DNA from 3 places in the Rhodococcus sp. 05-340-2 genome. Region 3 is predicted to be linked to each of the others. Evidence: predicted binding sites of a transcription regulator. Region 3 holds the regulator's gene; each other region holds the start of a gene.
What was found. The regulator LexA, encoded in region 3, represses DNA repair genes until DNA is damaged. The targets are predictions, from matches to a motif close to CGAACANNTGTTCG.
Positions count from the first base shown of each region.

Region 1: the regulator LexA is predicted to act here: its motif matches at 8,124-8,137, upstream of cofD (2-phospho-L-lactate transferase).
Region 2: the regulator LexA is predicted to act here: its motif matches at 1,779-1,792, upstream of CH271_RS23120 (HNH endonuclease signature motif containing protein).

Region 1 covers NZ_NOYU01000027.1:12,780-23,525, reverse strand. The annotation lists gene CH271_RS15105 (alkane 1-monooxygenase) at 1-511, opposite strand, end outside; gene CH271_RS15100 (amino acid permease) at 769-2,286, opposite strand; gene manA (mannose-6-phosphate isomerase, class I) at 2,432-3,661, opposite strand; gene CH271_RS15090 (tobH protein) at 3,661-4,803, opposite strand; gene CH271_RS15085 (phosphomannomutase/phosphoglucomutase) at 4,875-6,257, opposite strand; gene CH271_RS15080 (DUF3499 domain-containing protein) at 6,454-6,864, opposite strand; gene CH271_RS15075 (metallopeptidase family protein) at 6,937-7,416, shown strand; gene CH271_RS15070 (WhiB family transcriptional regulator) at 7,450-7,683, opposite strand; gene cofD (2-phospho-L-lactate transferase) at 8,399-9,373, shown strand; gene CH271_RS15060 (coenzyme F420-0:L-glutamate ligase) at 9,370-10,746, shown strand, end outside.
Region 2 covers NZ_NOYU01000038.1:92,517-103,262, reverse strand. The annotation lists gene CH271_RS23130 (XdhC family protein) at 1-405, shown strand, start outside; gene CH271_RS23125 (hypothetical protein) at 491-820, shown strand; gene CH271_RS23120 (HNH endonuclease signature motif containing protein) at 1,819-4,230, shown strand; gene allB (allantoinase AllB) at 4,227-5,582, opposite strand; gene alc (allantoicase) at 5,533-6,576, opposite strand; gene CH271_RS23105 (glycerate kinase) at 6,573-7,724, opposite strand; gene gcl (glyoxylate carboligase) at 7,727-9,526, opposite strand; gene CH271_RS23095 (2-hydroxy-3-oxopropionate reductase) at 9,528-10,424, opposite strand; gene CH271_RS23090 (hydroxypyruvate isomerase family protein) at 10,434-10,746, opposite strand, start outside.
Region 3 covers NZ_NOYU01000027.1:413,785-424,530, forward strand. The annotation lists gene CH271_RS16970 (DeoR/GlpR family DNA-binding transcription regulator) at 1-566, opposite strand, end outside; gene ptsP (phosphoenolpyruvate--protein phosphotransferase) at 739-2,469, shown strand; gene CH271_RS16980 (uracil-xanthine permease family protein) at 2,491-3,762, shown strand; gene CH271_RS16985 (acyl-CoA dehydrogenase family protein) at 3,915-5,057, shown strand; gene lexA (transcriptional repressor LexA) at 5,136-5,819, opposite strand; gene CH271_RS16995 (hypothetical protein) at 6,205-6,615, shown strand; gene nrdR (transcriptional regulator NrdR) at 6,716-7,180, shown strand; gene hrpA (ATP-dependent RNA helicase HrpA) at 7,193-10,746, opposite strand, start outside.

The DNA of each region.
Region 1 (10,746 bases), 400 kb from region 3:
TCCACACGCTCTCGCCGAGCCGTGCGCTCGCGGGGTCGTCCGGGGTTGCCACTCGAACGTGATGCCCTCGGTTGTGCTCGACGTAGAAGTGACCGTAGAGCGTCTGCGAGAGGGCGATCTTGGCCAACCAGCGCTCGTGCTGCTCGATCCGATGTCCCAGTTCGTGAGCGGCATTGATACCGGTTCCGGCCACCAGGCCCACCGTCACTGCGAGCCCGATCTTGTCCACCACGGTCAGCTCGCCGTACGCCCACATCCAACACGCGACGATCAGCCCGACGAACTGAATGGGAAGGAAAAGGTAGGTACACCAGCGGTAGTAGCGATCGTTCTGCAGTTTCTCGCTCGCCGACTCGTCCGGGTTGTGCCCGTCCTCACCGGCGATCAGGTCGATCACCGGAATGATCACGAAGAACACCAGCACGCCGCTCCACCAGAACAGCGATATGCCTGTCCAGTAGACCAACTGCGACGGCAGCAATGCCGACGCCGGGGCCAACAGCCCCAGCATCCATAGATAACGTTTGTTGTCCTGCCAGCGAACCGACCGTTCACTGGCCTTCGAATCCCGCCCCCCGAAAGCGACACCCGAACCCTCCAACGAAGGAATTCGGCCGTCCACACTCACTGTTTCAACACCCTCTCATCGAACTTTTTGAGTCCTCCAAGTCTGTTTTCGAGGGTATAACATTCCAGCGGTTTGATGTGACGCTATCTAAATTCAGGCGAGAATCGCTGGTCAGGACATCGATCGGCGCGTAAGCCCGGTCAGTGCTCCGACTTCTCGATGCGAGATTTCTCGGCTTCGCGCTGTCCCATCACCGAGTGCCGCCTGCTGTACACGACGTAGATGACGACACCGGCGGCCATCCAGACCAGGAAACGCAGCCATGTTTCGACCGACAGGTTCAGCATCAACCACAGGCAGGCCAGGACCGCGAGGATCGGCACCAGGGGAACCCAGGGAACGCGGAAACCACGCTCCAGGTCGGGGCGAGTTCTGCGCAGGACGAGAACCCCGGCCGAAACCAGCACGAACGCGAACAGCGTGCCGATGTTCACCATTTCCTCGAGCGTGCCGAGCGGAACGAACGCAGCGAGCAGGCCGACGATGACACCGACCAGAATCGTGGTCCGGACCGGCGTGCCCTTCTTTCCGGTGTGTGCCAGTGCCCGCGGCACCAGTCCGTCTCGCGACATCGCGAAGAGCACTCGGGTCTGCCCGAGCATCAACACCATCACCACGGTCGTCAGACCGGCGAGTGCACCGAAGGAGATGATGTTCATGGCCCACGTCAGCCCGTTCAGCTCGAATGCGGTCGCCAGCGTGGAACTGTCACCGGCCAGGTCGGTGTACTTGACCATTCCGGTCAGAACCAGGGTGACGGCCACGTAGAGCACGGTGACGATCGCGAGCGATCCGAGGATTCCTCGCGGGAGTGCCTTCTGCGGTTCCTTGGTTTCCTCGGCGGTCGTTGCCACCACATCGAATCCGATGAAGGCGAAGAACACGAGGGACGCCGCGGCCAGCAGTCCGTAAGCACCGAACGTGCTGCCACCTGCTCCCGTGACGAACGAGAAAAGAGACTGATGCAGTCCCTCGCCCGTGGAGCCCGGTTGCGACGGCGGAATGTAGGGGTCGTAGTTGGCGACCTTGATGTAGAAGGCCCCGAGCACGACCACGAACAGAACGACGATCACCTTCACCGCCGTGATGACCAGCGACACCCGTGAGGACAACTTGGTGCCCGACGCGATGAGCACCGTCAGGACCACCACGATCAGCAGTGCACCCCAATCGAAGTTCAGTGAGCCGATCTCGAGCACCGGAGCGGCCGTACCGAGTAGATCGCCCAGATAGAGCGACCACGCCTTCGCCACCACGGCGGCTGCGAGGCCGAACTCGAGGATGAGATCCCATCCGATGATCCATGCGATGAACTCACCGAACGCCGCATACGAGAACGTGTACGCACTTCCGGCCACCGGCACCGTGGATGCGAACTCCGCGTAACACAGCGCCGCGAGGCCACATGCGATCGCCGCGAGCACGAAGGCCAACGACACTGCCGGTCCCGCAACGTTTCCGGCCGTCCGCGCGGTCAGGGTGAAGATGCCGGCACCGACAGCGACGGCGACGCCGAACACGGTCAGATCCCAGGATCCCAGTTCTTTCCGGAGTTTCGTGTCCGGCTCGTCGGTGTCCTGGATCGACTGCTCGATCGATTTGGTCCGGAACCAACCCGTCGTACGTGGGGTCTTCGCGGGCCGGTCTGCTCTGGTCATCGGTTCTCCGTATCGCCACTTCACCTCGGTGACGGATCACCGAACTCATCCGTCACTTCTTCACTGTGGCATCAGACTATTGCCTCGCGGCACGCCATTTGCACAATCGCGCGGTTCGAAGCGACAGATGCCGGCGACACGCGATCTACAGGCGGCCGACGGAGGCCACGAACACCTCGGCCTCGCCCGAATCGGCGGTCACGGTGATGGATTCGTCTGCAGCGGGTATCCAGGCCGAGCTGCCCTGCGGCACCGTCAGCTCGCACTGTCGGCCTGCGGTACCGGCCACGACAGTGCCACTCGTGCACAGCAGAATTCTCGGGCCGGAGCCGGGAACGGAGACCGTCTCCCCCGCAGCAACCGCAGTTCGGCTCAACGCGAATTCGGGTGCAGGCGTCGGATACAGGTAGGTCGGCCGATCGCCGACCCCCGGGGTGATGGGCGAGATGTCGGCAGGCTCGAAATCCAGCACGCGCAACAGTTCCGGGACGTCGACGTGTTTGGGAGTCAGTCCGCCGCGCAACACGTTGTCGGAGTTCGCCATGATCTCCACACCGGTACCGCGCAAGTACGCGTGCAGGTTTCCGGCGTCGAGGTACAGCCCCTGGCCGGGAGTCAGTGTCACCCGATTGAGCAGCAGCGCCGCGAGCACTCCGGCGTCACCGGGGTACGACTCCCCGAGCTCGAGCAGAGTTCTGGCCTCGGCGGCGAATCGTCCACCGTCGGTGCGAGCAGGACCGGAGAGATAGTCGATGCATCCCTGGGCGACGGCGGGCAGGATGTCGTCCAATGCCTGCCCGGGCAGCGTGATCCACGAGGTGAACACGGTGCGCAGCCCGGAGGCATCGGGCTGGGCGGCCAGCAGGGTGCGATACCCGGCCAGCGCGGGGACGGCCAACGCGTCGAGCAGTTCGACGGTGTCGGTGGGACGCCGGAAGCCCGCCAACGCCTCGAACTCGGTGAGCGCGACTATGAGCTCGGGCTTGTGATTCGGATCGCGGTAGTTGCGTACCGGAGAATCGATGGGGACACCCGCGGCGTTCTCGCGTGCAAAACCTTCACGGGCCTGAGCACTGCTGGGATGCGCCTGCAAGGACAACGGCTCTTCTGCGGCAAGCAATTTCAGCAGGTACGGCAGACGCGAGTCGTAGTGCTGCGCAGAACCACCCAGGTGGGTGGCCGGATCGCCGTCGATCAGCGTGAGCAGTGGCGTACTGCCACCCTCGTGCACCACGTGCGCGGAGTCGGCCGGGTGAGCTCCGAGCCAGATCTCTGCCTCGGGATGATCGGACGGGACCGGGCGGCCCTGAATCCGAGCCAGTGCGGTTCGCGAACCCCATGCGTAGGACCGAACCGCGCCTCGCAAGAGCTGCACTAGCTACCGCCCATCAACAGCAGATACGCGGCAGTGGTGTCCAACCGCGTCGCCAACACGGACATCGTGTCGAGCACCGAGAGTCTAGCCGGATCCGGTGCCGCTGCGGGGTTGTCGAATTCCGATCTCGCGCGCTCGCCGCCGAACAGAGCCTCACTCGAATCGGCGAGCAACAATTCCGACTCCGGGACACCGGCGATTCGTCGTTCGGTCATCGCGCGATCGGCGTCCGAGGCGACCACGATCACGCGCATCGGCAGCGCCGGCGGTGGCCCGTCGAGCTGCTCGTCGTGAAATAACGAGTCGAATGTCTGTGGCGTGCGGGACGATTCGACGACGGACGCCCGGATGGACGCGGCAATGACATCGCCCAACTCCCCCGCACCGACGACGACACCCGCCACGCGCAGCAGCACCTCGCTGCCGTGCCGAGCCACCTCGACCGCGGCGGGACTGCCCCCGGTCAACACCACCCGCCGTCCGTTCAACCCACTGGCGAGGGCCTTGGCCGGATTGTGGAACATCTCGTTGGACGGGCTGTTTCGTACCGCCTCCGCGTCGAGCAGGTCGGCAAGACGAGAAAGATTGGGCAGCAACGTCTTCCACGAGCCGCCGGCAACCGCCCCGAGTACCGCGACGAACGCAGCGAGGTAGCGCATCAGAGCATTGTGGTCACGGACTGCGATTCGAGGTGGCAGCCACATGACTCTGGCTCCCCGGACGGCACGCAGCGGCCCCTCCTCGGGAGCGACCACCACGACTTCGGCACCACGCCGGGCTGCCGCGTCCACCGACTCGGCCAAACGTGGATCTCCGGCGTCGTCGCCTGCCACCACCACCACGTCGAGTGGGCCGATCCACGGCGGAGTGCCGGTGCTGCGTACCAGAGGGACCCCGAGGCGATCACCGAGCGCGGCGACGAGCAGTGACGCCGCCCGACTGCTCCGCCCGTCGCCGGTGACGATCACCACGCTCCGGGGACGCAGATCGGCCAACCGGGCGAGGACCGACTCGTCCACTGCGGTCGCGACAGCACGCACCTGTGCGCCCGCCAGCGCTGCGCTGCGCAAGGAGCCCTCGCGATCGGCTGCGATGAGAGCATCCGAATCGTCGAGATCGACCAGAGACGACACTGCCGTCATGGCTGCGACACCTCCCCTTACGTCACCCGCTCGAAACGCCTGCATACCCACTCACGAACCCTCGGTAACCACTATTCCAGTCCGGCGCGAACGATGCTCAATATCTCCGTCGAAAGCGCATCGACATCGGCTCCGGTACGTGCTTCGACGTTGAGCCGCAGGAGCGGTTCGGTATTCGAGGCCCGCAGGTTGAACCAGGCACCGTCGGCCAGATCGACCGTCACTCCGTCGAGTCGGTCGATGCCCGCGGTCCGATCGGCGAATGCCGCCAGGACCGCCTCGGTGCGTTCTGCGGCATCGTCGACGGTCGAGTTGATCTCGCCCGATGCACTGTAGGTCTCATAGCTGGCCATCATTTCCGACAGCGGACGATCCTGTGCCCCGAGTGCGGCGAGAACGTGCAGCGCGGCGAGCATGCCGGAGTCCGCACCCCAGAAATCACGGAAGTAGTAGTGAGCGGAATGTTCGCCGCCGAAGATCGCTCCGGTGTCGGCCATCTGCTGCTTGATGAACGAGTGCCCCACCCGGGTGCGAACCGGTGTGCCTCCGAGCTCGGTGACCAGTTCCGGTACCGCGCGCGAGGTGATCAGATTGTGGATGATCACCGCGCCCGGCTCCTTGGCCAGTTCCCGCTCGGCCACCAGGCAGGTGACTGCGGAGGGCGAGACGGGGTCGCCCTTCTCGTCGACGACGAAGCACCGATCCGCGTCGCCGTCGAAGGCGAGTCCGATATCGGCACCGGTCTCGACGACGAAACGCTGCAGATCCACCAGGTTCGCCGGATCGAGCGGATTGGCCTCGTGATTGGGAAAGCTACCGTCGAGCTCGAAGAAGAGCGGCTCGATCGTCACCGGCAGTGGCCCGAACACCGCGGGCACCGTGTGTCCGCCCATTCCGTTCCCGGCGTCGACGGCGATCTTCATGGACCCGATTCCCGACAGATCGACCAGGTCTCGGACGAACTGTGCGTATTCGTCGAGCACATCTCGGGATGTCGCAGTTCCGGACGGTCCGTCGAACTCCGGTACCCCATCCACCAATTCGGCTTTGACCGTGGCCAATCCGGTGTCCTGGCCCACCGGCTTTGCACCGGCGCGGCAGAGCTTGATCCCGTTGTACTTCGCCGGATTGTGACTGGCGGTGAACATGGCTCCCGGGCATTCGAGCATGCCGGAGGCGAAGTAGAGCTGATCGGTCGACGCCAGCCCGATGTGGACCACGTCGAGGCCCTGCGCGGTGACGCCGTCGGCGAACGCCCGAGACAGCGCGGGCGAGGAATCACGCATGTCGTGGCCGATGACCACCGAGCGCGCGGCCCCTGCCTCGTCGCGAACCAATCGTGCGAACGATGCACCGACGTCACGCACGAACGCCTCGTCGATCTGCTCACCTACGACGCCACGGACGTCGTAGGCCTTGATGACGGCGTTGACGGACTCTGCGGTTCGGGCCACGAAGATTCTCCTGGTGATCGTTGTCGACGACGCCGCTCATCGGCGTCGGATATCGAGCGTCGGTAGCGGTGCGATCCACACCAAGTATCGGCAGACCGTCGCGATCCGTTTCGGTCCTGCTCCTCGAACCTTGCCAGACTCAGGACGGACCGGCCAGTCGGACCGACGCACACCACACTCGGTGTGCTCGGGCGGCTCAGGACGTGGGGTCGGGAAGAACTCGAAGGTGCCCGCGCCTGCCCGTGCGGACGGCCGGAGCGGATCTGCGTTCGGTCTCGGACGGCCGTGAGGCCGAGCGGTCGGCGCTGTCACGGTCCTCGGAGCGGATGCGATCGCCGCGACCGGCCTCGCGTACGGCCTCCGCGAGGGCCGTCAGATCGTCCTCGTCGGGGCTCGACGTCGAGTAGCCGCCTTCGTAACGCACCAGTTCCCAGCCCTTGGGCGCGGTGGTGGTCGATGCGTGCACCTCGCACAGATCCCAGGAATGCGGTTCGTCGACTGTCGCGAGCGGTCCGACGACCGCAGTGGAGTCGGAGTAGACGTATGTGAGCGTCGCAACGGCAGAACGGTTGCAACCAGGCCTGCAGCAGCCACGCAGTGATCTCACGAGTGCAGAGTATCCGGTGGGTGCAACCGACCGAACGACCGACACACCGGACGAGCGCGATAACCTCCCCCTATGCCTCGATTCTCATCCGCGCGCAGGATCACTTCTCGGTCCGTGGCTCGGCACGGCCGCGGCGTCCGCGGACCGGTTCTGCCCGAGGACATCCCGGCCAGGCGCTCACGAGCCGAGAAGTTCGACCGACTGGTGCTCGAGGCGTTCGCGCGGATCGATCATCGCTGGCACGAGAAGCTCTCGAAGCTCGACATCGCCGTGGACGAGGTACCGAAGATCAGGGCGTTGGATCCGGAATCGGTGACGTGGCCACCGGAGGTGGTGGCGGAAGGTCCGGTACCGCTTTCGCGATTGGTACCCGCAGGCATAGACAAGCGCGGGGAGACGACACGCGCCAGGGTGGTGCTGTTCCGTCGACCGCTGGAACGGCGCGCGAAGCACCCGGAGGACCTGGAAGATCTGTTGTTCGAAGTTCTGGTCGAGCAAGTGGCCACGTATCTCGGCATCGACCCCGACGAGGTCGACCCGGCCGGGGAGTGAGCGAACCCTCGGGGCCCGTCGGAACCGAGCTTCTCAGCCGATTCCGCGCTTGAGCCTGCGACGCTCCCTCTCGGACAACCCGCCCCAGATACCGAACCGCTCGTCGTTGGCGAGCGCGTATTCGAGGCACTCGTCCTTGACCTCACAGCCGAGGCAGATGCGCTTCGCCTCGCGGGTGGAGCCGCCCTTCTCCGGGAAGAAGGCCTCGGGGTCGGTCTGCGCGCACAGCGCGCGCTCCTGCCACTGGTCCTCGATCTCCTCGAACATCTCGTCGAAACCCGCGACGAGACTGAGGAACGGCTTCGCCGGTGGAACCGACTCGGCGACGAACGGCATCGAGTCGGCGTCGGAATCCGACTCGAGTTCGACATCCGCGTCGATGACGTCGACGTCGTTGTCGGTCTCGTCCGTTCGCTCGACGTACGCAGAACCCGCGTCGATCGAGACGCTCGAATCTGCGCCGATGCCGGACTCGGTTTGCGGCGCGTCGTCGACAGCGCTGAGGTGTGCAGTGGGTCCGCCCCGCTGATCACGTGTCACGTGCTGGTCATACATCGCTTCCGCCTCCTCACCTGTGGTAGCGCAGATACTTTCGGTCCTCGTGTTCTCGAATACCTTGCCCCACGCCGGTATTCGATCGAGCTGGTCCAACGTGCCGGTCCGACTCTCGACCTCTACTCGACGTCCAGTCAGGGACGAAAAGGAAGGGAACGAGTGTTCGAAACCAGGTTCGCTGCAATCGAACTCGTGCTGCGAACACTGAATGACATACCTGTGATTAGACACGTCCAGGTGTGTCGCGGTCAAGCCGATCGCACAAATCCAATACCATCACATGCCCGAAATCGGCGCTCTCCCCGGATCGAAGCCCGTCCCGTGCGTGTCGCATCGGTTCTCGCCGTCGCAAACGGTCCACGCGGACGTTGCGGCCCCGGGTGGGCGCTCACCCCACACCACCGCAACCCCACTAGGCTCGGGTGTTGTGAAAGTTACTGTTCTGGTCGGTGGCGTCGGTGGCGCTCGGTTTCTGCAGGGCCTGAAAACGTTGTTCGGCGACGAACCCGAGCACGAGATCACCGCAGTGGTCAACGTCGGCGACGACGTGTGGATGCACGGGCTCCGCATCTGCCCGGATCTCGACACGTGCATGTACACCCTCGGCGGAGGAATCGACACCGATCGCGGCTGGGGTCGCATCGCGGAAACCTGGAACGCTCGGGACGAGTTGGCGGCCTACGGTGCCGATCCCGACTGGTTCGGACTCGGCGACCGCGACATCGCCACACACCTGATCCGCAGTCGTATGTTGCGCACCGGCTTTGCGCTGTCCGCCGTCACCGAAGCCCTGTGCAACCGTTGGCAACCCGGAGTCCGGCTCCTGCCCGTCACCGACGATCGCTCCGAGACCCACGTCGTCGTCACCGATCCGGACGACCCGAGCGGTGAGCAGCAGCGCGCAATTCATTTCCAGGAGTGGTGGGTTCGGTACCGGGCACAGATTCCCACCCACAGCTTCGCCAACATCGGGGCCGAACAGGCAACTCCGGCACCGGGAGTCGTCGAGGCGATCGCCGAGGCCGACGCCGTCGTCCTCGCTCCGTCCAATCCGGTGGTGAGCGTCGGTGCGATCCTCGCGGTGCCGGGTATCCGCGGGGCCCTTCGCACGACGGCCGCCAAGGTGGTCGGCCTCTCCCCCGTCGTCGACGGTAAGCCGTTGCGCGGCATGGCCGACGAGTGCCTGTCCGTCATCGGAGTCGAGACCACGGCGCAGGCGGTGGGCCGTCACTACGGAAGCCGAAGCGGCACCGGCATTCTCGACGCATGGCTGGTGCACACCACCGATACGGCGGTCGTCGACGGTGTGGACGTGCAGTCGGTTCCGTTGCTGATGACCGACCCCGAGACCACTGCGGCGATGGCCCGCACCGCTCTGCGCGCAGCCGGACTCGACCTGTGACCGACACTCACGATCCCGATTCGATCCGGTCGACACCCGAGGATCACGCTCCCGGCGGCTCGATCGAGATACTGCCGGTGACCGGGCTCCCCGAGTTTCGGCCGGGCGACGATCTGGCTGCGACCGTTGCGGACCGAGCGCCGTGGTTGCGTGACGGCGACATCCTGATCGTCACCAGCAAGATCATCTCCAAGGTCGAGGGCCGTCTGGTGCAGGCACCTCGTGATGCGGACGAGCGAGATGCCGCCCGCAGAGTCCTCGTGGAACAGGAAGCCGTGCGCATCGTCGCACGCAAGGGCCGAACCCTCATCACCGAGAATCGACTCGGCATAGTGCAGGCCGCGTCGGGAATCGACGGCTCCAACGTCGACGGTGGCGAACTGGCGCTGCTGCCCGAGAACCCCGACGCCAGTGCCGCAGCGCTGCGCACTGCACTCGGTTCGCTGCTGGGGGTGACGGTCGCCGTGGTCGTCACCGACACCATGGGGCGCGCGTGGCGGATCGGTCAGACCGACGCCGCCATCGGTGCCGCGGGCCTGGGCGTCGTGCACGCGTACGCCGGAGCCGAGGACGGTCAGGGCAACGAGCTCGTCGTCACCGAGGTCGCGATCGCCGACGAGCTCGCTGCCGCGGGCGATCTGGTGAAGGGCAAACTCGGTGGGGTTCCGATTGCCGTCGTACGCGGACTGACTCCCGTCGACGACGGTTCGACCGCTGCGACTCTGCTGCGCGGCGGTGAGGACGATCTGTTCTGGCTCGGTACCGCCGAGGCACTCGATCGTGGTCGACGCGAGGCGCTGCTGCGCCGGCGGTCGGTGCGCTCGTTCACCGACGAACCGGTCGACCCCGACTCCGTTCGTGCGGCCGTTGCCGATGCGCTCACCGCCCCGGCCCCGCACCACACCCGTCCGGTTCGGTTCGTCTGGGTCAGGACCCCTGCTGTCCGGCGTCGGCTGCTCGAGACGATGCGTGAGCAATGGCGAGCCGATCTGGCCGGCGACGGGCTGAGCGAGGAGCGGATCACCGCCAGACTCGGCCGCGGCGACATCCTGTTCGACGCCCCCGAGATCGTGATCCCGTTCTGCGTGCCCGACGGCGCGCACTCGTATCCCGACGAGAGGCGTCGAACCGCGGAGGACACGATGTTCACCGTCGCAGTCGGTGCGGCCGTGCAAGGACTGCTCGTCGCCCTCGCGGTGCGTGATCTGGGCAGCTGTTGGATCGGTTCGACGATTTTCGCAGCCGATACCGTGCGCGCCGAACTCGGCCTGCGTGCAGATTGGAAAGCGATGGGAGCCATCGCAATCGGGCACCCCAGCGAATCCCTGACCGTTCGGGATCCGGTGGTTCCCGGGTCGTCACTGTTGGAGCTC
Region 2 (10,746 bases), on a different contig from region 3:
TTTCCCGATGCCGACGAGGTGGTCACCGAATGGCCGCACAGCTATCTGGCGCGAACGGCAGTCGATGCCCGGACGGTGATTTGCGTTCTGACGCACGACGCCAAGTTCGATGTGCCTCTGCTCGAGGTTGCTTTGAGACTGCCGGTGGCGTTCGTGGGAGCCATGGGATCGCGTCGGACCCACGACGATCGCGCGGCCCGGTTGCGCGACGTCGGGTTGACCGAGCAGGAGCTCGCACGCTTGAAGTCGCCGATCGGCCTGGACCTGGGTGCGAGAACTCCGGAGGAAACTGCGCTGGCCATCGCGGCGGAATTCGTCGCCGTGCGACGTGGGGGTAGTGCGTTGCCACTGACCCGAACTGCGGGTCCGATCCATCACGACGGAGTGAATGCGAAATACGCTTAGGTACCCTGGTTCTCGACACGCCGTCCGCTCCAGTGAAGGACCTCAGTTGATTCGCGCCCTGCCTCGGTACCGACAACTGAACCTGGTGAGCATTGCTCTTCTGGGCACCATGGCTGCGATCGCCACGCTTCAGGTACTCGACCCGACCCACGTCGGTCGGCTCCTCGCGCATGTCGCAATCCTCGTGTGCGTGAGCGCGGCCGTTGTGTACGGAGTCCGCCACGCTGGCCGCAAGCCCACCTGGCTGCTTCCTCGCATGGCGCTCGCCTGCTTCACGCTCGGATGCTTCGCATCACTCGTAGCTGGGAACTACCTACCAGCCACGACCGGCGCAATCATGGCAGTCATCGCCCCGATGTTGTTGACCGACGAACGGTGGAACCGCCTCTTCCGGTTTCGGTTCGAAGCACTCTGATCTGGCCAGGACAGGTGCTACACACAGTTTCTGAGGTGTAGTCGCGAATATCCCTTGTCCATGCGAACTAGGTTGGCGCGTGGACGGTTGCGTGTGCCGACGCATCGTGTTGCACTGAGGGAGAAACAAAACCATTCGGTCTGACGAGAGTGCTGACCCCGATCAGCCTGATAGCACTCGCGTCTGCCTGTTGCGATGGAACGACCACATTTCGGTGTTACCGGTGCACAGGCTCCCTTTCGAATGCGAGGAGTGGCGGTGAATTTCCCGAGCGGGAAGAGATGGGTTCTCTTCTGGTCAGCGCAGGCGTTGCTGTGGGCCGTTGTTTCGGTGATTCGAACTCAGGACGGTGAATTTGCGGTCTGGGCATGGGTGGCTACTTGTTTGTTTGCTGCGGCCGCAGTCCTGACCGGGCTTCGTATATTTCGCCGCAGAAGTGGCAACGAGCATGGACTCATGAATCCGTAGGGAGTATCACCTCTGCGTCGAGGGCTGCCATTTCGATCCCTCATCGACAAGGGGTTCCGGCATAGTCGTTGTTCGAGTTGCCTGAGTTGCGCGTTCTCTGTGTGATGCGCCGAGTGACGGACGTCGTGGGGCCGGCATGACGGACCTTTCGGAAAACATTTCGATTCAACCGAATTGCGACATAGAAGAGTTGCCTCCCTCAAAGATCACCTCGGAATTTCGTGGGCTATATCTGCTACCGCAGCGGTGCGTCTGGACGCTCTGGCTCTGTAGCTACGAGGCGGTGTTGACACGTGCGAACGTCTCTCGGCCGACTGCCCGGGCGGCGTCGAGCTCGGCAGTGGACTCAGCCGAGGAGTCGGTGAAGGTGATGGCTTGTTGCTCGAGTTCGATGATTCGTCGTTGAATACCCAGCTCAGAGGTGTAGTGGCGAACATCCTGAAATGTCCAGCGTTTCTTGTCGGTGGTCCGGGTTACTGTTCTTCTTGTTCGAACAGGCGTTCTTGTTTCGGGTCACCGGGGGGTGAAAAGTGGGTGCAGTACCGACCGTGTCACTGGAGGCGTTGACCGCTGCCGCGCGTGAGGAGAATCGCCACGCGGCCCGCAAGATCACCGCCTGCTACACCGTGCACTGCGACTGGATCACCCGCGACACCAAGCACAAGCACTACAGCCGATACGGACGCACCGAAATGGCTGTCGCGTTGGGCTGCTCCGCCACCGTCGCCGAATCGTATGTATCCGTCGGAGTCGCCCTGCACACCCGACTCCCACTGCTACGAGCAGCGTTCGAGACCGGGGAGATCGACCTCCCCCGCGTGCGGACCGCATGCCGGATCCTCGACAACCTCTCCGACGCCATCGTGAAGCGCGTCGAAGCCGAGGTCGTCGAGGCGGCGCGGAGGTCGTCCCCGGGCCCGCTCGAGCAGGCGATCTGGGACATCCTGCTGCGCGTCGCACCGGAGGAAGCAGCAGCGCTGCGGGAGTTCGCGAAGAAGTTCCGCACCGTCACCTACAGTCCCGGCGGCGAACTCGCCCGCATCCGAGCCGAGTTGACCGCACCCGAAGCCGCCGCCGCATGGCAACTCCTCGAGGAGATGGCCGACACGCTCTGCCCGAAAGACCCGCGAGGGAAGAAAGAGCGCCTGTGTGATGCGTTCATGGCCCGCATGCACGGCGAACCCCGACTGGCATGCCTGTGCCACCGCGAGGATTGCCCGAAGAAAGACGCAGTGCTGCCGGATCGGCGGGTTCCGTTGACGATGATCACCGTCGACATCGCCACCCTCATCGGACTACTCACCAACCCCGCCTACCTGGCCGGGCATGGTTCCATCGATCCCGACCTCGCCCGGGAGTTGTCGCGGAACAGTCACTGGCAGATCCTGCTCACCGAAGCAATCACCCTCGCCGAATCCCTCGGCCTCGCACACCAGGACCCGGAGACGGGGGAATGGGAACGAACACCGAAAAATCACAAGCAGGAGTCGGCCTCAGGGTCGGATCCGGCGAACGACACGGACACGAAATCAGAGACGAACGCTGCTTCGGCAACAGACGAGCCCGCGACTCGCGACGACACCGACCCCGCACAGGGCAATGAGAGCGAATCATGCACGACCACAGACACTTCCGCTGACGCCGACACCGCCGCGACCGGCACCGGCACCGGCACCGCCACCGATGCGACTGCTGTACCGAAGGCGGAACCGACCCACGAATCCGCCACAAGCGGTGGCCACGCCACCGAATCAACCACCGCACCATCGCCCGATCCCGCGCCGACCAGCGCGGCGGCAAAGGCCACTGCGACAGCAGCGGACTCCGCTTCCGGCAAGGAAACAGATCCCGGCCGTGGCTCCGATCCAGCACCATCGCATGCAGCATCGGCGAGAGGTCCGGTCGACACATCGAGTTCGACACCAGACCCGACCGCCGAATCACATCGAACACCCGATGCAGCACAAGCACCTGCATCTGCGCCGATGCCCAACACTGCATCCGGTCAAACCGAAACCCACACTGCTCCAGATCAACCCGAGCACACCAGGACAGTCACACCGACACCTGGACCACCGCCGACAACAAGCCCCACGCAAGGAACAGCTCCGGCGTCGGAACCCGGGACTACGGCGTCACCGGCTCCGCTCGAGGGTCAGACAGGGGACACCTCTGCCCATTCAACGGCAGACACACCCCCACCCGACACCGGCGGAGGTGAAGACAGGCCACGACGGACCCAATCGCTGACCTCCGCCGCAGCCCTGTTCTGTACCCACACCCCCGTAGGGAGGGGCACACGGCACAGCTCTGCCCTCGACCTCCCGACACTGAACCGCACAGCCCTGAACCAGTCGGGCCTCGGTCGTTCGGGCAACCGCGGTAGCTGTACAGCCAGTGGCATCTACCTCGGCAACGCCTCCCTCGCCGCAGCACTCGAAGCCGCTATCGCCGCCGACCCCACCCTCGGCACATCCGTCGCACGCGACCCACTCACCGACCGCGTCCTGATCTACCGACCCGACACCCTCACCACCGCAGCCGTCCGACTCCGCGACAAACACTGCCGCTTCCCCGGCTGCCACCGACCCGCCGCACGCTGCCAACTCGACCACATCACCCCCTTCGACCACACCAACCCCCTCGGCGGAGGCTGGACCACCGTCAACAACCTCCAATGCCTCTGCGAATACCACCACAGCGTCAAAACCGCCGGCTACTGGACCGCCACCATGCTCCCCGGCGGAGCCATCCTCTGGACATCGACATCCAAGACCACCCGAATCACCCTGCCCACCAACGGCACAGCAATCCCCATCCTCGGCAACGACCTCACACCACACATCCCCACCAGACCCAAACGATCCGGCATCATCGCCTACCCCGACCCACCCGACAACCGACAGCCCGAGACAGACGACACGGCAACACCGCCGTTCTAGTTGCGCGCCAGCAATCGCCCGGTCGAGGATTCCGACCCCGCGATCCACGACCGTCGCACCACACCCGACAAACCCAGTCGATCGTAGGCAGTCACCGGGTTGCGGTGGTACAGGTGCGCAACGTCGACGGTGAACCTCTCGTCGGGAGCGAACGCCACAAGGTCTGCAGCGCTTCCGATTTCGATGCGTCCGCGATCTGTCATGCCCACCTGGTCGGCGGTGTTGGTGGCCATCCACCGCACGATGTCGGTCAGCGCGAACCCACGGGCACGCGCCTCCGTCCACACCGCAGCCAGCGACACCTGCAACGACGCGATCCCACCCCACGCATCACCGAAGTCTCCGGTGTCGAACCTCTTCAGATCGGGAGTACAGGGGGAGTGATCGGTCACGATGGTGTCGATCGTGCCATCGGACAAACCCTGCCACAACAACTCTCGGTTGCCGGCTTCGCGGATCGGCGGGCAGCACTTGAACTGGGTAGCCCCCGCCGGCACGGCCTCGGCGTCGAAACACAGGTAGTGCGGACATGTTTCGACGGTAACCCGAACCCCGTCCCGCTTCGCCGCCGCGATCATCGGCAACGCATCGGCGCTCGACAGATGCAGAATGTGCACCCGACACCCGGTCCGACGAGACAACTCGATCACCTGCTCGATGGCCCGGTTCTCGGCCGCACGTGGGCGCGATTCGAGGAATCCCGAGTACTCACGGCCCGCCGCCGACGGTGCCTCGGCGATCACCTCGGCGTTCTCGGCGTGCACGATCATCAGCCCGTCGAACGACGCGATCTCGATCAGAGCCTTCTCGAGCTCCGGAATCGTCAGCGGCGGAAACTCGTCCACCCCCGACGCAAGCAGGAAGCACTTGAAGCCGAAGACACCCGCATCGTGCAGTGGTCTCAGCTGGTCGACATTCCCCGGCACGGCACCGCCCCAGAATCCGACGTTCACCACCGACTGATCCGCCGCCACCCGACGCTTGATCTCCAAGGCTGCAACGTCAACCGTCGGGGGGATGCTGTTGAGCGGCATGTCGACGATGGTGGTGATGCCACCAGCCGCGGCAGCCCGGGTGGCGCTGGCGAACCCCTCCCATTCGGTACGTCCTGGCTCGTTCACGTGAACGTGGGTGTCCACCAAACCCGGCAGCAGCACCTCATCCGGCCCGAGCTCGACCACCGCCGCCGCAGATACGCGCGCATCCACGGAGTCGATTGCCACGATGCGCCCGTCGGACACGGAGATCGAGGCCGCAACCTCCCGTCCACCGATCACCGCCCGCGAAGCGAGAACAACCAGATCAGACTGCACTGGAGACACTCTGGAGCTCGGACGACTTCCAAGCGACATCTGCCGCATCGAGGGCTTCGGCGTCGAGCTCCCCGAACAATCGCAATCGGGACAGTCCGCCGTCGGGGTACACGTCCAGTCGCAGGTGCGTGTACGCGTCGGCCTCGCTCAACAGGAACCGGTGGCGCGTATCCGGTTGAACAGCGGTGCGGGGCAGAATCTCGCTCCACGCCGTCGGGTCCGTGATGTGCCGACGACGAAAATCGATGGCGCTGAGCCGGATCCACCCCGGTGCGTTGCCGACGTAGTAACTCGTATCGACCTCGACGTGGCGCGGGGTGCCGGGCGACGCGAGCGCGAACACTGCGAAGTCGTTGCCGCCGTTACGTCGTCGGGAATTCTCCCAACCTTCGCCCATGTTGCGAGCCCGCCCGGGCAGGATGATGTTGGCCGGCGAGGAGTAGAACGCATCGGAGCAGTCGGTGAGCCGAGCGCCGTTCTCGGCGGCGAGCAGGTCGACGGTGCCTGCCAGGAACCGCGGATCCTGCACCACCTGACCGTGGACACGGAACCGGGCGACGCCGCCGTCGGGGTAGATCGACAGCCGCACATGCGTCCACCGGTGCCGATCGGCCACCGCGTACGTATTTGCAGTGTCACCGACTGCGGGGGACTTGTCGACGATGCTGTGCCACTCCGCATTCTGCACATCCTCGATGGAGGGATAGCCGTCGATCGACGCCGCCTCCACGGAGACGAACGGCGGATAGTTACCGGTGAAGTGAGCGGTGTCGACGACGACGCCGTGCACGATTCCCGGGGAGCCCAGTCGCACGATCGCCCAGTCGTGACCGCCTTCGTCACGACGACGCCGAGTCTCCCACCCGTCGTACACCTTTCCCTTGTGGCCGAAGTCCGCGGGATCGAACAGCGGAGCATCGGGCTTGATCAGGTTCTCGCGCTGGGCGAACAGCTCGTCGTTCGCCGCCGAGACGCTGCCGCCGAGCGCCCGGGAAGCCAGATCGGTGAGCGTGGTGAAATCGGTTCCGGTCATGAAGTTCCTTCCAAAATGTGTGTGGTGGCCAAGGTTCGGCCGACCTCGTGCAACAGCCTGGCCGCGTCACGCATCGAGATCTGCGCGTCCGGCTCCAGGTCGGTCAGTGCATAGGAGGCGGTGATTCCGTAGGGGCGCAATCGATCCATGCCGACCACGCTGCGTCCCGCAACGGTGATCACCGGAACACCGGCTGCACGCGCAGCGTGCGCGACACCGATCGGTGCCTTGCCGTGCAGGCTCTGTTCGTCCAGCGACCCCTCGCCGGTGACGACCAGATCGGCCGACGCCAGAGCGCTGCCGAAGTCGATCAACTCGAGCACGGTCTCGATCCCCGGCTTGGCCGCAGCACCGAGTACGGCCATGGCACCGAAGGCGGTTCCGCCGGCCGCCCCGGTGCCCGCCAGACCGCTGAGGTCACGGCCGATTGCGTTGCGCACCAGATGTGCCCACTGCCGCATGCCGTGTTCCAGATACAGCAACTCCTGCGGTCCGGCACCTTTCTGCGGGCCGTAGACGGCCGCGGCTCCGGTGACACCGAGCAACGGATTGTCGACGTCGCAGGCCAGCTCGAACACCGCATTCCGAGCCGAAGGCAACAAGCCGCTCAGATCGAGGTGGACTGCACCGCGCAGCGGACCACCGCCGAGCGCGACGTCGTTGCCGTCGGCATCGAGGATCCGAGCACCGAGTGCGACGAGCATTCCGGCACCGCCGTCGGTGGATGCGCTGCCCCCGAGCCCGACGACGATTCGCCGCGCACCTGAAACAGACCCTGCACCTGCCTCGAGTGCGTGTGCAATGACGGTGCCGAGCCCGAATGTGCTGGATCCCAGAGCATCCGGCCGTCCGTCGGGCAGGAGCTCGAGCCCGACCGCCGACGCCAGTTCGACGACCGCGGTATCACCCCGGCGAGCGTACGAGGTGTCGACCGGTTCACCGGTCGGTCCCGAGCAGGTCACTGCCACTCGGTCCCACCCGGCGGCGACGGCAGCATCGACGGTGCCGTCACCGCCGTCGGCGACGGGCAGGCACACCGTCTCGAGTGACGGGTCGACCGCCACCAGACCCTCGGCCAATGCCCGAGCGACCTCGGCTGCCGACAGCGAGCCCTTGAACTTGTCCGGAGCGAGCAGAATTCGTGTCATCTCTAGTCCAGCAGAAGCAGCGCGGTGGGTGCGTCCGCCGAGGTGTTGGCCAGTTCCTCGAATTCACCGACGTTGTCGATCTCGGTGCCCATCGAGATGTTGGTGACCCGCTCGAGGATGATCTCGACGACGACGGGAACCTTGTGCTCGTTGGCCAGAGTCCTGGCCCGCACGAGCGCCTCACCGATGAGCTCGGGCTCGGTGACGCGAAGCGCTTTGCAGCCCAGCCCTTCTGCCACCTGCACGTGGTCGACGCCGTAGCCCTTGGGGATACCGGGCTGAGTGTCCACGGTGTCCTGGTGGTTGATGTTGTCGAATCCCAACTGCACGCAGAAGTCCATGTCGAACGCGCGCTGCGCCTGACGGATCAGCCCGAGGTACGAGTTGTTCACCACCACGTGCACGTACGGCAGATTGAACTGCGCACCGACGGCCAGCTCTTCGATCATGAACTGGAAATCGTAATCTCCGGACAGTGCAACGACATTCGCCTTGGGATCGGCAGCCACCGCACCGAGCGCCGCGGGAATGGTCCAGCCGAGCGGGCCGGCCTGCCCGCAGTTGATCCAGTTGCGCGGGGAGTAGACGTGCAGGAACTGACCGCCCGCGATCTGGGAGAGGCCGATGGTGCTGATGTAGCGGGTATCGCGATCGAAGACCTTGTTCATCTCCTCGTACACACGCTGCGGCTTGATCGGCACGTTCTCGAAGTGAGTGCGGCGATGCATCGTGCGCTTGCGGGTCGCACAGTCCTCCACCCAACCCGAGAGATCGCGGAGGGTACCTGCGGCACGGCGCTCCTCGGCGACGGCCACGAACTGCTCGAGTGCGGCCTTGGCGTCGGAGATGATGCCGTAGTCGGGTGCGAAGACTCGTCCGATCTGGGTTGGTTCGATGTCGACGTGGACGAACTTCCGGCCCTTGCGGTAGGTCTCCAGGCCGCCGGTATGCCGGTTGGCCCAACGGTTTCCGATGCCGAGCACGAAGTCCGAGGCCAACATGGTCGCGTTGCCGTACCGGTGTGCGGTCTGCAAACCGACCATGCCTGCGGCGAGGCGGTGATCGTCCGGAATGGTGCCCCAGCCCATCAGGGTCGGGATGACCGGCACGTCGAGGATCTCGGCGAGCTGCACGAGCAAGTCGGACGCGTCGGCGTTGATGATGCCTCCGCCGGCCACGATCAACGGGCGCTCGGCAGCCAGGAGCATGTCGATGGCCTTCTCGGCCTGAGCACGCGAGGCGACGGGCTTGTGCACGGGCAGCGACTGGTACGTCTCGGGATCGAAGTCGATCTCGGCCAGCTGCACGTCGATGGGCAGATCGATCAGCACCGGACCGGGGCGACCGGAGCGCATCAGATGGAACGCCTGCGCGAAGGCACCGGGAACCTGAGCCGGCTCGAGCACCGTCATCGCCATCTTGGTGACGGGTGCTGCGATCGACGCGATGTCGACGGCCTGGAAGTCCTCCTTGTGCAGCCGCGCCACCGGGGCCTGGCCGGTGATGGCGAGGATCGGAATCGAGTCGGCCATGGCCGAATACAGCCCGGTGATCATGTCGGTGCCGGCCGGGCCGGAGGTTCCGATGCAGATTCCGATGTTGCCCGGTGCGGCCCGGGTGAAGCCCTCCGCCATGTGCGAGGCACCTTCGACGTGGCGGGCCAGCACGTGGCGGATGCCACCGTGATTGCGCATCGCCGCGTAGAAGGGGTTGATGGCCGCACCGGGGAGACCGAATGCGGTTGTTGCACCTTCGAGTTCGAGGATCTTCACTGCGGCATCGGCCGCACGCATCCTGGCCATGTCAGTTGTCCTTGCTTGTGATCGGGGATCCCGAGAGCCGAGCGACACCCCGGTACAACGCCGAATGATCCAGGCCGCCATCGCCGTTGGCTCGGGCCGAGGCCATCAGCTGCGCCAGCACTGCGCCCATGGGAATCACGACGCCCGCTTCACGCGCTGCCGAGGTGACGATCCCGAGATCCTTGTGGTGCAGGTCGATGCGGAAGCCGGGCTCGAACGAGCGGTCCAACATCTTCTGCGCCTTCTGGTTCAGCACGGCCGAACCGGCGAGGCCGCCGCCGAGAACCTCCACCGACGCGGCCAGATCGACGCCGTACGCCTCGAGGAACGCGATCGCCTCGGCGAGCACCTGAATGTTGCCTGCCACGATCAGCTGGTTGGCCGCCTTGACAGTCTGCCCGGATCCGCTGGGACCCACATGCACGACGGTCTTGCCGACGACGTCGAGAATCGGCTTGGCCGTGGCGAAGTCGTCCGCGCTGCCACCGACCATGATCGACAGAGTCGCGTTCTCCGCACCGGCCTGGCCACCGGAGACCGGGGCGTCGAGGATCCGGAATCCGCGTGAGGACGCGTCGGCAGCCAAGGTGGCGGTGACGTCGGGACGGATGCTGGAGAAGTCGATGATCAGCGCGTCGCGTCGAGCATTGTCGAACACGCCGCCTTCACCGGCGAGAACGTCCTGCACATCCGGGGAGTCGGGGACCATGATCGCGACGATGTCGGCGTCGTGGACGGCCTTGGCGATCGAGTCGGCTGCGGTGCCGCCGGCGTCGACGAGGGGACCGGTGCGGTCGGGCGTCAGGTTGTAGCCGACCACCTGGTGGCCTGCCTTGGCGAGATGAACGGACATGGGACTGCCCATGATCCCGAGGCCGATGAATGCAATGGTGCTCATGAGAAATCCCTACTTGGTAGTGGTGGCCAGTTCGAGCCACGCGAACGGATCCGGCTGGGTGGCTTTGTATTCGAGTCCGACGTAGCCGTCGTAACCCCGCGCTGCGAGGCCGGCAAGTTGTCCGCCGAGGTCGAGCGATCCGGTGCCCGGTTCTCCGCGGCCGGGGGAATCGGCGATCTGTACGTGCGCGATCAGGTCGTGGTGTGCCTCGAGCGCTGCGGGAACGTCCTCTCCGTTGACGGCGAGGTGGTAGAGGTCGGCGAGCAGGCGGAGGTTGTGTACGTCCTGTTCACGGGCCACGCGGCGAATGGTCGCGACGGCT
Region 3 (10,746 bases):
CTGTCGGGTGTGGACAATCCGTGTCCGACGCTGATGGCATTGGTGCCGATGAACGCCACGTCCACGCGGAGCCATTCGAGGGCGCTCAGAGCTTCGTCGCCGACGGCGGCCTGGGTGGTACCGCGTACACGCCCGCCGAGCAATCGCAGGCTGACGTTCGACATCGTCGCGGCGCGAGCGGCGATCGGGACCGAGTTCGTCACCAACGTCAGCTCACGATCGTGGGGAAGCAAACCGGCGAGCCTGCCCGTTGTGGTGCCGGCATCGAACACGGCGCTACCGCCGATGGGAGGCAGGAAGGACAACGCCGCGGCTGCGATCGCGTCCTTCTGATCCGCGCGGGTGAACTCTCGCTCAGAGACGCCGGGCTCGAGTGTGGTCAGTGCGGATGCGGGTACTGCTCCACCGTGGACGCGACGGACGACTCCCATTCGGTCGAGAGTGGCGAGGTCGCGCCGCACGGTTTCGGTGGTGACGCCGTACGTGGCGGACAGATCGTTGACGGAGACGCGGCCGTGCGTACTGATCAGTTCGGCAATCGCGTGCTGTCGTTCTTCGGCGTACACCTGCGTCTCCTTCCCGGTTGATGTTGCTTTATGTTGTTTTACGCCCGTGTGTGTTGACATGTCAAGGCTTTGGAGTAATCTCGGTCACAACACAGGCAAGCAATTGAGTGCGCCACAGCTCGCAGAACAGATGCGATGACCTTTTGTTCACGCAGGATTCGAGGAGGACCACATGACGGGATCGGTTAGCACCGCGTCGACCGGACACGCAGACAAGACAGTCGACGCTGCCGGGACCGGATCAGCGCAGACGACACTGCGCGGCACGCCCGTCGTGCCCGGTGTCGGATACGGTCCCGTCATTCGTCCCGGTGCCCGTCCGTCCATTCCCGCCGATACCGGCGAGGTTGCCGAGGCCGATCGGGAGTCGGAGAAGGCTGTGTTCGATGCCGCGGCAAACGCCGTCGCCACCCGATTGCGCGGCCGAGCAGAACTCGCGACCGGCGCTGCTTCGGAGGTTCTGTCCGCCAACGCCGCGATGGCAACCGATCGCGGGTGGCTCGGTGCCGCTCGCTCCTCGATCGCCAAGGGCAGTTCTGCCGTCACCGCAACCGCTGCGGCCACCGAAAAATTCGCTGCCATGTTCACCCAGCTCGGCGGTCTGATGGCCGAGCGAGTGACAGACCTACGCGACATCCGCGACCGCGTCATCGCCGAGATCCTGGGTGTACCGGAGCCCGGTGTTCCCGTGCCGGACGCACCGTCGATCCTGTTCGCGGACGACCTTGCGCCGGCCGACACCGCGGGCCTCGACCCCACCCTGATCGTCGGACTGGCGACCTCGCTCGGAGGTCCGACCAGCCACACCGCGATCATCGCCCGCAAGCTCGGCATCCCGTGCATCGTCGCCGTGGCAGGGCTCGACGACATCGCTGCCGGTACGAACGCATCGGTCGACGGAACCAGCGGCCGCATCGACCTCGAACCCGATGCCGACTCGGCCCGCGCTGCCGTCGTGTCTGCCCGCGACGAGCTCGACCGGGTATCGCAGTGGGTCGGTCCCGGTACCACCGCCGACGGCCATGCAGTCGACATTCTCGCCAACGTCCAGGACGGTGCCGGTGCTCGCGCAGCGCGGTCCAGCGCAGCGGACGGCGTCGGACTGTTTCGTACCGAACTGTGCTTCCTCGACCGCGACTCCGAACCCACCGTCGACGAGCAGGCCGAGATCTATGCCCAGGTACTCGACGCGTTCGCAGGCAAGAAGGTCGTCGTGCGGACTCTCGACGCCGGCTCGGACAAGCCGCTGAGGTTCGCCACCCATCCCGACGAGGCCAATCCGGCCCTCGGCATTCGCGGCATCCGTATCGCCGAGGCCGACCGCGGGATTCTGTACCGCCAACTCGACGGCATCACAGCAGCCGCGAAGGCGACCGATTCCTCCCCGTGGGTGATGGCTCCGATGATCGCAACCGCGCTGGAGGCGAAGGATTTCGCCGCCGACGTCCGTGAACGAGGACTGACGCCCGGCGTCATGATCGAGGTGCCCGCAGCCGCGCTCCTCGCCGAGCACATCCTCGAGCACGTGGACTTCCTGTCCATCGGCACCAACGACCTGGCGCAGTACACGATGGCCGCCGACCGCATGTCTGCACAGCTCGCCGGTCTCACCGATCCGTGGCAGCCGGCCGTGCTGGCACTGGTGGCCCACACCGCTGCCGCGGGTGCCAAGGCAGGCAAGCCGGTCGGAGTCTGCGGCGAGGCCGCTGCCGATCCACTGCTGGCCTGTGTGTTGGTCGGGCTCGGCATCACCTCTCTGTCTGCAGCGTCGGCCGCCGTCGCGCATGTGGGTTCCAAATTGGCCACGGTCACGCTTGCTCAGTGCAAGGAAGCGGCCGCCGCCGCGCTGAAAACGGACAGCACCGCCGCTGCCCGTGAGGCAGTGAGCGCGATCCTCGGCTGACGCAATAGTCTTTTTCCCATCATGAGAAATCTGGGTTGGACGCTGCACGGAAACGGAAAGACCGTCGAGGCCGGAGCGGTGGTGGCACCGGACGAGCGATTGACGTGGCCGCGCACCGTCGGCATCGGGATGCAGCACGTCGTCGCCATGTTCGGTGCCACGTTGCTCGTTCCGACGATCACCGGCTTCCCGGTGTCGACGACACTGCTGTTCTCGGGCATCGGAACGGTGCTGTTCCTGATCATCACCCGGGGGCGGGTGCCGAGCTACCTCGGATCGTCCTTCGCATTCCTGGCTCCGCTCGGTGCCACCCAGGCGAACGGCCCGGCCGCGCAGCTCGGTGCCGTTCTGTGCGTCGGTCTCGTGCTCGCGGCCATCGGCGTCATGGTCAAGATCGCCGGTCGGCGCGTACTCGACGCCGCCATGCCGCCCGTGGTGACCGGTGCCGTGGTCGTCTTGATCGGGTTGAATCTGGCCCCGGCCGCGACGACGTCGTTCGAGGCGCAGCCGCTCATCGCCGCAGTCACGCTGGTCGCCATCCTGTTGGCCACGGCGATCGGACCCGGACTGCTCGGGCGACTGGGAATTCTGGTCGGTGTCGTCGTCGGTTGGGTGTTCGCCGCTGTCACCGGCGGAATCGCGCAACCACGCCTCGACGCGCTGAGCGCGGCGAGCTGGATCGGCCTGCCCGAGTTCCGTGGACCGTCGTTCGAGCTGTCGGTGATCCTGGTGGCGCTACCGGTGGTGATCGTCCTGGTCGCCGAGAACGTCGGACACGTCAAGGCCGTCGCGGCGATGACCGGCAAGAACCTCGACGACGTGGCCGGTGACGCACTGATCGCCGACGGGTTGGCGACCACCCTGGCCGGAGCCGCCGGTGGCTCGGGCACCACCACGTACGCCGAGAACATCGGGGTCATGGCCGCCACCCGCGTCTATTCGACGGCCGCGTACTGGGTCGCGGCCATCACTGCGATAGTGCTCGCGTTCTCGCCCAAGTTCGGAGCCCTGATCTTCACCGTGCCCGACGGCGTCATCGGGGGAGCAACCCTGGTGCTGTACGGACTCATCGGGCTACTGGGCGTTCGTATCTGGACCGACGCGAAGGTCGACTTCACCGATCCGGTCAATCTCATGGTGGTCGCTGCGGCGCTCGTCGCCGGCATCGGTGACCTGACACTGGCTGTCGGATCGGTCGAGCTCGGCGGTATCGCGTGGGGTTCGGTCGGCATCCTCGTCGGCTACCCGATCGTCTCGGCGCTCGCGAGGAGTGCAGGCAAACGAGGTCGTTAGCGGGGTCGGTCACGGATCGCGCGCGTTTTGGTCATCGACCGCCTCGACACCGCGGACGTAGTGTTTGCCTGTGACGTCAGTCGTACCGGCGACCGAGATCCGTAGAGATTTCGCGTGGTCGCTGTCGGTATGCACCGAACAAGGAGACATTCGTGGAACGCACACTTTTCGAGCCCGAGCACGAGCTGTTCCGGGAGTCGTACCGGAAATTTCTCGATCAGCACGTGGCACCGAACCACGCGAAGTGGGAAGAGCAGAACATCGTCGATCGCGGTGTCTGGGTCGAGGCCGGTAAGCAGGGCTTCCTCGGAACGGCAGCGCCCGAGGAATTCGGCGGCGGCGGAGTCAAGGACTTTCGCTACAACGCCATCGTCACCGAGGAAACCACTCGCGGCGGCTACAGCGGCATCGGCTTCACCCTGCACAACGACGTCGTCGCGCCGTACTTGATCGAGCTGGCCAACGACGAGCAGAAGCAGCGTTGGCTCCCCGGATTCTGTTCGGGTGAGCTGATCACCGCGATCGCCATGACCGAGCCGGGTACCGGAAGCGACCTGCAGGGCATCAAGACCAAGGCCGTTCGCGACGGCGACGACTGGGTATTGAACGGCTCGAAGACGTTCATCACCAACGGAATCAACGCCGATCTGATCATCGTCGTAGCCTGCACCGACCCCGAGAAGGGTGCCCAGGGCTTCAGCCTGCTGGTCGTCGAGCGCGACATGCCCGGTTTCGAGCGTGGCCGCAATCTCGACAAGATCGGTATGAAGGCCCAGGACACAGCCGAACTCAGCTTCACCGACGTTCGCGTGCCCGCGGCCAACCTGCTCGGTGAAGAAGGCATGGGCTTCATCTACCTCATGCAGAATCTTCCTCAGGAACGGCTCTCGATCGCTGTTGTCGCCGCTGCGGCCATGGAATCTGCGCTGGACATGACGATCCAGTACTGCCGCGATCGCAAGGCCTTCGGAAAGTCGATCGGCAAGTTCCAGAACACCCGATTCGTGTTGGCGGAGTTGGCGACCGAGACCACCGCCACCCGCATCATGGTGGACAAGTTCATCGAACTGCTCAACGCGGGCACCCTGACCGTCCAGGAAGCCGCGATGGCGAAATGGTGGACCACCGAGAATCAGGTCAAACTGATCGACCGGTGCCTGCAGCTGCACGGCGGCTACGGCTACATGAAGGAATATCCGATCGCCAAGGCGTACATGGATTCTCGTGTGCAGACCATCTACGGCGGCACCACAGAAATCATGAAGGAGATCATCGGCCGCGGATTGAATCTGTGATCCGCTGATCCGAAGAACACGCGAAGGGCCGCAGCACACTGTGCTGCGGCCCTTCGCGTTTGTCTTCGGTGACGATCCCTACAGCTTGCGCATCACGGTGACGACCTTGCCGAGGATCGCGGCGTTGTTGCCCGGAATCGGCTCGAACAGCGGGTTGTGCGGCAGCAGCCACACCTCGCCCTTGGACCGCTTGAACGTCTTGACGGTGGCCTCGCCGTCGATCATCGCAGCTACGATGTCGCCGTTGTCGGCCACGGACTGCTGACGAACCACCACCCAGTCACCGTCGCAGATGGCCGCATCGATCATCGACTCGCCGACCACCTTCAGCAGAAACAGCGAACCCTGACCGACCAGCTCGCGGGGGAGTGGGAACACGTCCTCGACGGCTTCCTCGGCCAGGATGGGACCGCCTGCGGCGATCCGGCCCAGTACCGGAACGAACGTCGGGGTCGGCAACCGATCCTGTTCCTCGGACGCCGACGAACCGTCGACCGCGGCGGCAGCCTGATCGGCCTGCACCTCGTCGAGACCGCGGACGTCGACGGCTCGGGGACGGTTGGCGTCGCGCCTGAGGAAGCCCTTGCGTTCGAGGGTGCGCAGCTGGTGGGCAACGGAGGAGGTCGAGGTCAGACCGACCGCGTCTCCGATCTCCCGGATGCTCGGCGGGTAGCCGCGCTCGGTGACCGACGCGCGAATGACCTCGAGTACCTTCCGCTGCCGCTCGGTCAGACCCGCACTGATATCGGTGCCGACCTCCATGGCCTTGGAGGTCGGTTCCGCGGCCGGCTTTCCCGCCGCGGCCTTGGTGGCGGTGGCCTTGGCTCCGGTCGTCCTGGAACCCGTCGTCGTGGAACGCGTGGTCGACCTCGTCGAGGTCTCGTCCTTCATGCTGTCGGCCTCCTGCTGGTGTCCTGGGATCCGGTCTGCGTGGTAGGTCTGCGCGGACTGGAGTTGATGGTGTCGACTCGTGTGGCGTGTGGTTTCTGACACGAATCTAGCGTGTATCAGCTGTTGAATCAAACATCTGTTCGACTCGTGTCGCGTTTTCTGCAGACTTTGTCGGAGGCTCGTGATAGAACTTCGAACAAGCGTCCATCGAACGCCTGATCGAACAATCGATCCAACGAGCGAAGTCGAGGTTCCGATGACCATCATCACCGATCGCCCCACCGCCGCCGGTGTCCGTGCCCGGTCCACTGTCGTCGAGCGTCGTCGCCGGGCGCGTCCCGTTCTGCAGAGTCCCATCGGGATGCACGGCGTCACGGCACCCCGTACACAGAGCGCACCGTGCCTTCCGGTCCTCGATCCGTCGTGGTCCGATGTCACCGATCGCGAGGAGGCCGATCGTGAGTTCGACGCGACCTCCGCGCACTTCGCGGGCCAGCCGGTTCGGCTGCGATCGCTCGTGCTGACGGTGTTGGCGGTCCTGGTCGTCGCAGGTGGCCTGATCGGCATCGCGAACCTGCGGGCGGCTGCTCCCGATGCAGGTGCGCAGCCGGTCGGTGTGGTCGAAGTGCACGACGGAGCTCTCGTCGAGTACACGCCCGGCAGATGACCACCGGCCCCGTCGCGTTCGCGAGGACTGAGTATCCTCGACAGACTGCCCCGATGTGCGTGCTCGTCGTCGGAGCATCGGCTACGACGGAGGACCCCTCATGCATTGCCCGTTCTGCAGGCATCCCGACTCACGCGTGGTCGACTCGCGTGAGATGGACGAGGGCCAAGCAATCCGGCGTCGTCGCTCCTGCCCGGAGTGCGGCCGTCGATTCACCACCGTCGAGGCCGCAGTGCTCGCGGTCGTGAAGCGCAGCGGCGTGACCGAGCCGTTCAGTCGCGAGAAGGTCGTCAAGGGAGTCCGACGCGCCTGCCAGGGCAGAGATGTCGACAACGATGCGCTGAACCTGCTGGCGCAGCAGGTCGAGGACGCCATCCGTGCCGCGGGATCCGCGGAGATCCCCAGCAACGAAGTGGGGTTGGCCATTCTCGGTCCGCTCCGTGATCTCGACGAAGTGGCCTACCTGCGCTTTGCTTCGGTCTACCGCTCGTTCAGTTCGGCCGAGGACTTCGAGAAAGAGATCCACGAACTGCGCAAGCACCGCGAGTCCGCCGACATCGACTGACAGATCCGCCCGTCAGCGACTCTGGTCCGAGATCGCCTTCTCGATGCGCTTCTCCGAGACCGGATACGCCGTACGAATCCCTTGGGCGAACAATCCCACCCGCAACTCCTCGATCATCCAGAACAGTTCCTGTACCCCGGAACTGTTCTTTCTGCTTTCCGGAAGCGAATCCAACAGTCGTCCGTACGACGCGTACACCCGATCGAGTACATCCATCGCCGCCGCATCACGGCCCGCGCTGCTCGGCAGGGTTGCCAACCGCTTCGTCGCAGCCGCGAGGTAGCGCGGTACGTCTGCCAATCTGCGAGAGCCGAACTCGGTGACGAACCCGCGAAAGATCAAGCCGTCGAGCTGTTCCCGAACATCGTCGGCCGGCTCACCCGAGGAGGACTGGAGTTGCGCGGACAGTGCCAGGGCAGCGGTCAGCACAGGGCGAACCAGGGCCAGCACCGCGGCGGTGCGCTGCGGAACCTCCGCGTGGACGAGCGCCCTGAGCTTGTCGAAAGCCTCGGGATCTCGAACCGGTCCACCGTGCGCATCCATTGCCTCCTCGACCGCGAGAATCCGGCATTCCTCGAGGAGCGGATCGACTCCGCCGTACGGATTCTGGCCGAGGGCAAGACGTTCGGCGGTCGGCAGCCCGGCCAGCAGTGCCTTGGTTCCCTTCGGTGCCGTCGACAGCAGCAGAGCTCTGGTTCCCGACCTCATCGCTGCTCGCTGTTGGGCGGGGGTGCTCAGGACTCGAACCGCGACGCCCGGTCCTTCCGGCACCAACGCCGGGTACCCGGTGACCTTCTGTCCGCCCACATCACGGGTGACGGTCGACTCCAACCGCCCCAGAGTGCTCGAGGTCCATGCCAGGGACGGCGCACGCTCCGCGTCACCGACCGCGCTCGCGACCTGGCGACCGACCTCCCCGGACAATCCGGTGCGTAGAGCAGCGAGATCTTTGTTGCTGCCCAACACCTTTCCGGACGGATCGACGGCCGCGAACGTCATCTTCAGGTGCTCGGGCAGTGCCGCACCATCGAAGTCCTTCGCAGTGATGTGGCACTGCGCAGCCCGCGAGAGTTCACGTGCCAGGGCCGTCATCAGGGTTTCCGCGCGTGGCTTCATGGCGGCCAACGCCGCGGCGGCGAAGTCCGGTGCCGGAACGACATTGCGCCGCAAGGCTTTCGGCAGTGTCTTGATCAGTGCCGTGACCAGCTCCAGTCGCATCCCGGGAACCAGCCAGTCGAAGCCCACCGGCTGTACCTGAGCGAGGAGGGCAATCGGAATCCGTGCGGTGACACCGTCGGCCGCAGTGCCGGGCTCGAACTGATAGGTCAGTGGGAATTGGATCTCGCCCTGTCGCCATGCGTCGGGATATGCACCGGTGAGGACGGAGGCCGCGTCGGAGTTGACGACGGTGTCGGTGGTGAAGTCGAGCAGGTGCGGGTCCTGTCTGCGGGCCTTCTTCCACCACGTGTCGAAGTGCCGTGCCGAGACCGCTTCCGGGGCGATGCGGGCGTCGTAGAAGTCGAACAGAGCGTCGTCGTCGACGACGATGTCGCGCCGTCGAGCGCGATGCTCGAGTTCGCCGACGTCGTCGAGCAGTGCCCGGTTCTTGTGGAAGAAGGCATGCTGGGTCTTCCATTCGCCCTCCACCAGCGCGTGTCTGATGAACAACTCCCGCGACGCCTCGGGGTCGATGCGGTGGTAATTCACCGGGCGTTGCGTCACCAGGGGAATGCCGTACAGCGTCACTCGTTCGTAGGCCATCGCCGATTCACGCTTGATCGACCAATGCGGTTCCGAGTAGGTCCGCTTGACCAGGTGGGGTGCGAGTCGTTCGGCCCATTCCGGTTCGATGCGGGCGGCCATGCGGCCCCACAGGCGTCCGGTCTCGACCAGTTCGGCGGCCATGACCCAGCGCGGCGGCTTCTTGAACAGACCCGAGCCCGGGAAGATCGCGAAGTGCGCTCCGCGCGCGCCGAGGAACTCTCGCTTGTCACCCTCCCTGAGCCCGACGTGCGAGAGCAATCCGGACAGCAGCGACTGATGCAGGGCGGTCTCGGTGGAGTCGGCATCGGGCACCGTCCACCCGAGTCCACGGGTGATCTGACGCAGTTGGCCGTGCAGATCCTGCCACTCGCGAATTCGTAGATAGTGCAGGAACTCGGTGCGGCACATGCGTCGGAACTGGTTGGAGGACAACTCGTTTCGTTGCTCGCGCAGATAGGTCCACAACTTCAAGTACGCGAGGAAGTCCGAGTTCTCCACGGCGAAACGCGCATGCTTTTCATCCGCCGCCTGCTGATGCTCGGCGGGTCGCTCCCGAACATCCTGAATGGACAGCGCCGCCACGACCACCAGCGCGTCGCGAAGAGAGCCGTTGCCGTTGGCCTCGACCAGCATCCGAGCCATCCGAGGATCGACCGGCAGCGCCGAGAGCTCCCGGCCGATCGGGGTCAGTTCTGCAGTGCCCTCCTTGGTGGCCGGCTTCAGCGCCCCGAGTTCTTCGAGCAGCCCGATGCCGTCTCTGATGCTGCGCGGATCGGGCGGTTCGACGAACGGGAACGCGTCGATCTTGCCCAGCCCGAGGGCGGTCATCTGCAGGATGACCGACGCCAGGTTGGTACGCAGAATCTCCGGCTCGGTGAACTGCGGCCGCGACTCGAAATCCTCCTCGGAATACAACCGGATGCAGATGCCGTCGGCGACGCGGCCACAGCGGCCGGCCCGCTGCCGCGCCGATGCCTGTGAGATCGGCTCGATGGGGAGGCGTTGAACCTTGGTGCGCAACGAGTATCGCGAGATTCGGGCCGTACCCGGGTCCACCACGTAGCGGATGCCGGGGACCGTCAGCGATGTTTCCGCAACGTTCGTCGAGAGCACCACGCGTCGGCCCGAGTGTGGTGAGAACACTCGATGCTGTTCGGCCGCAGAGAGTCTCGCGTACAGCGGAACGATCTCGGTGTTGCGGAGGTTGCGGTCGCTCAGAGCATCGGCGGTGTCGCGAATCTCGCGTTCACCGGACAGGAACACCAGAATGTCCCCGTCGCCCTCGGCCATGAGTTCGTCGACCGCCTGACAGGTTGCGTCGACGGGGTCGAGATCGATCGTCGTGTCCCCGGCGTCGACGGTCAGTGGTCGATAGCGCATTTCGACCGGGAACGTGCGGCCCGAGACCTCGATGATCGGCGCGGGCACGCCGTCCCGCGCGAAATGTTGGGCGAACCGTTCGGGATCGATCGTCGCCGAGGTGATGACGATCTTCAGGTCAGGACGTCGGGGGAGAAGCTGCGCGAGGTAGCCCAGGATGAAATCGATGTTGAGGCTGCGCTCGTGGGCCTCGTCGATGATCAGGGTGTCGTACTGGCGCAGCAGTCTGTCTCGCTGGATCTCCGCCAGCAGGATGCCGTCGGTCATCAGCTTGACGAGCGTCGAATCCGACGACTGATCGGTGAATCTCACCTTGTAGCCGATGGATTCACCCAGGGGCTCGCCGACCTCCTCGGCGATGCGCTCGGCCACCGTGCGCGCTGCGAGCCGGCGCGGTTGGGTGTGACCGATCGACCCGCGAA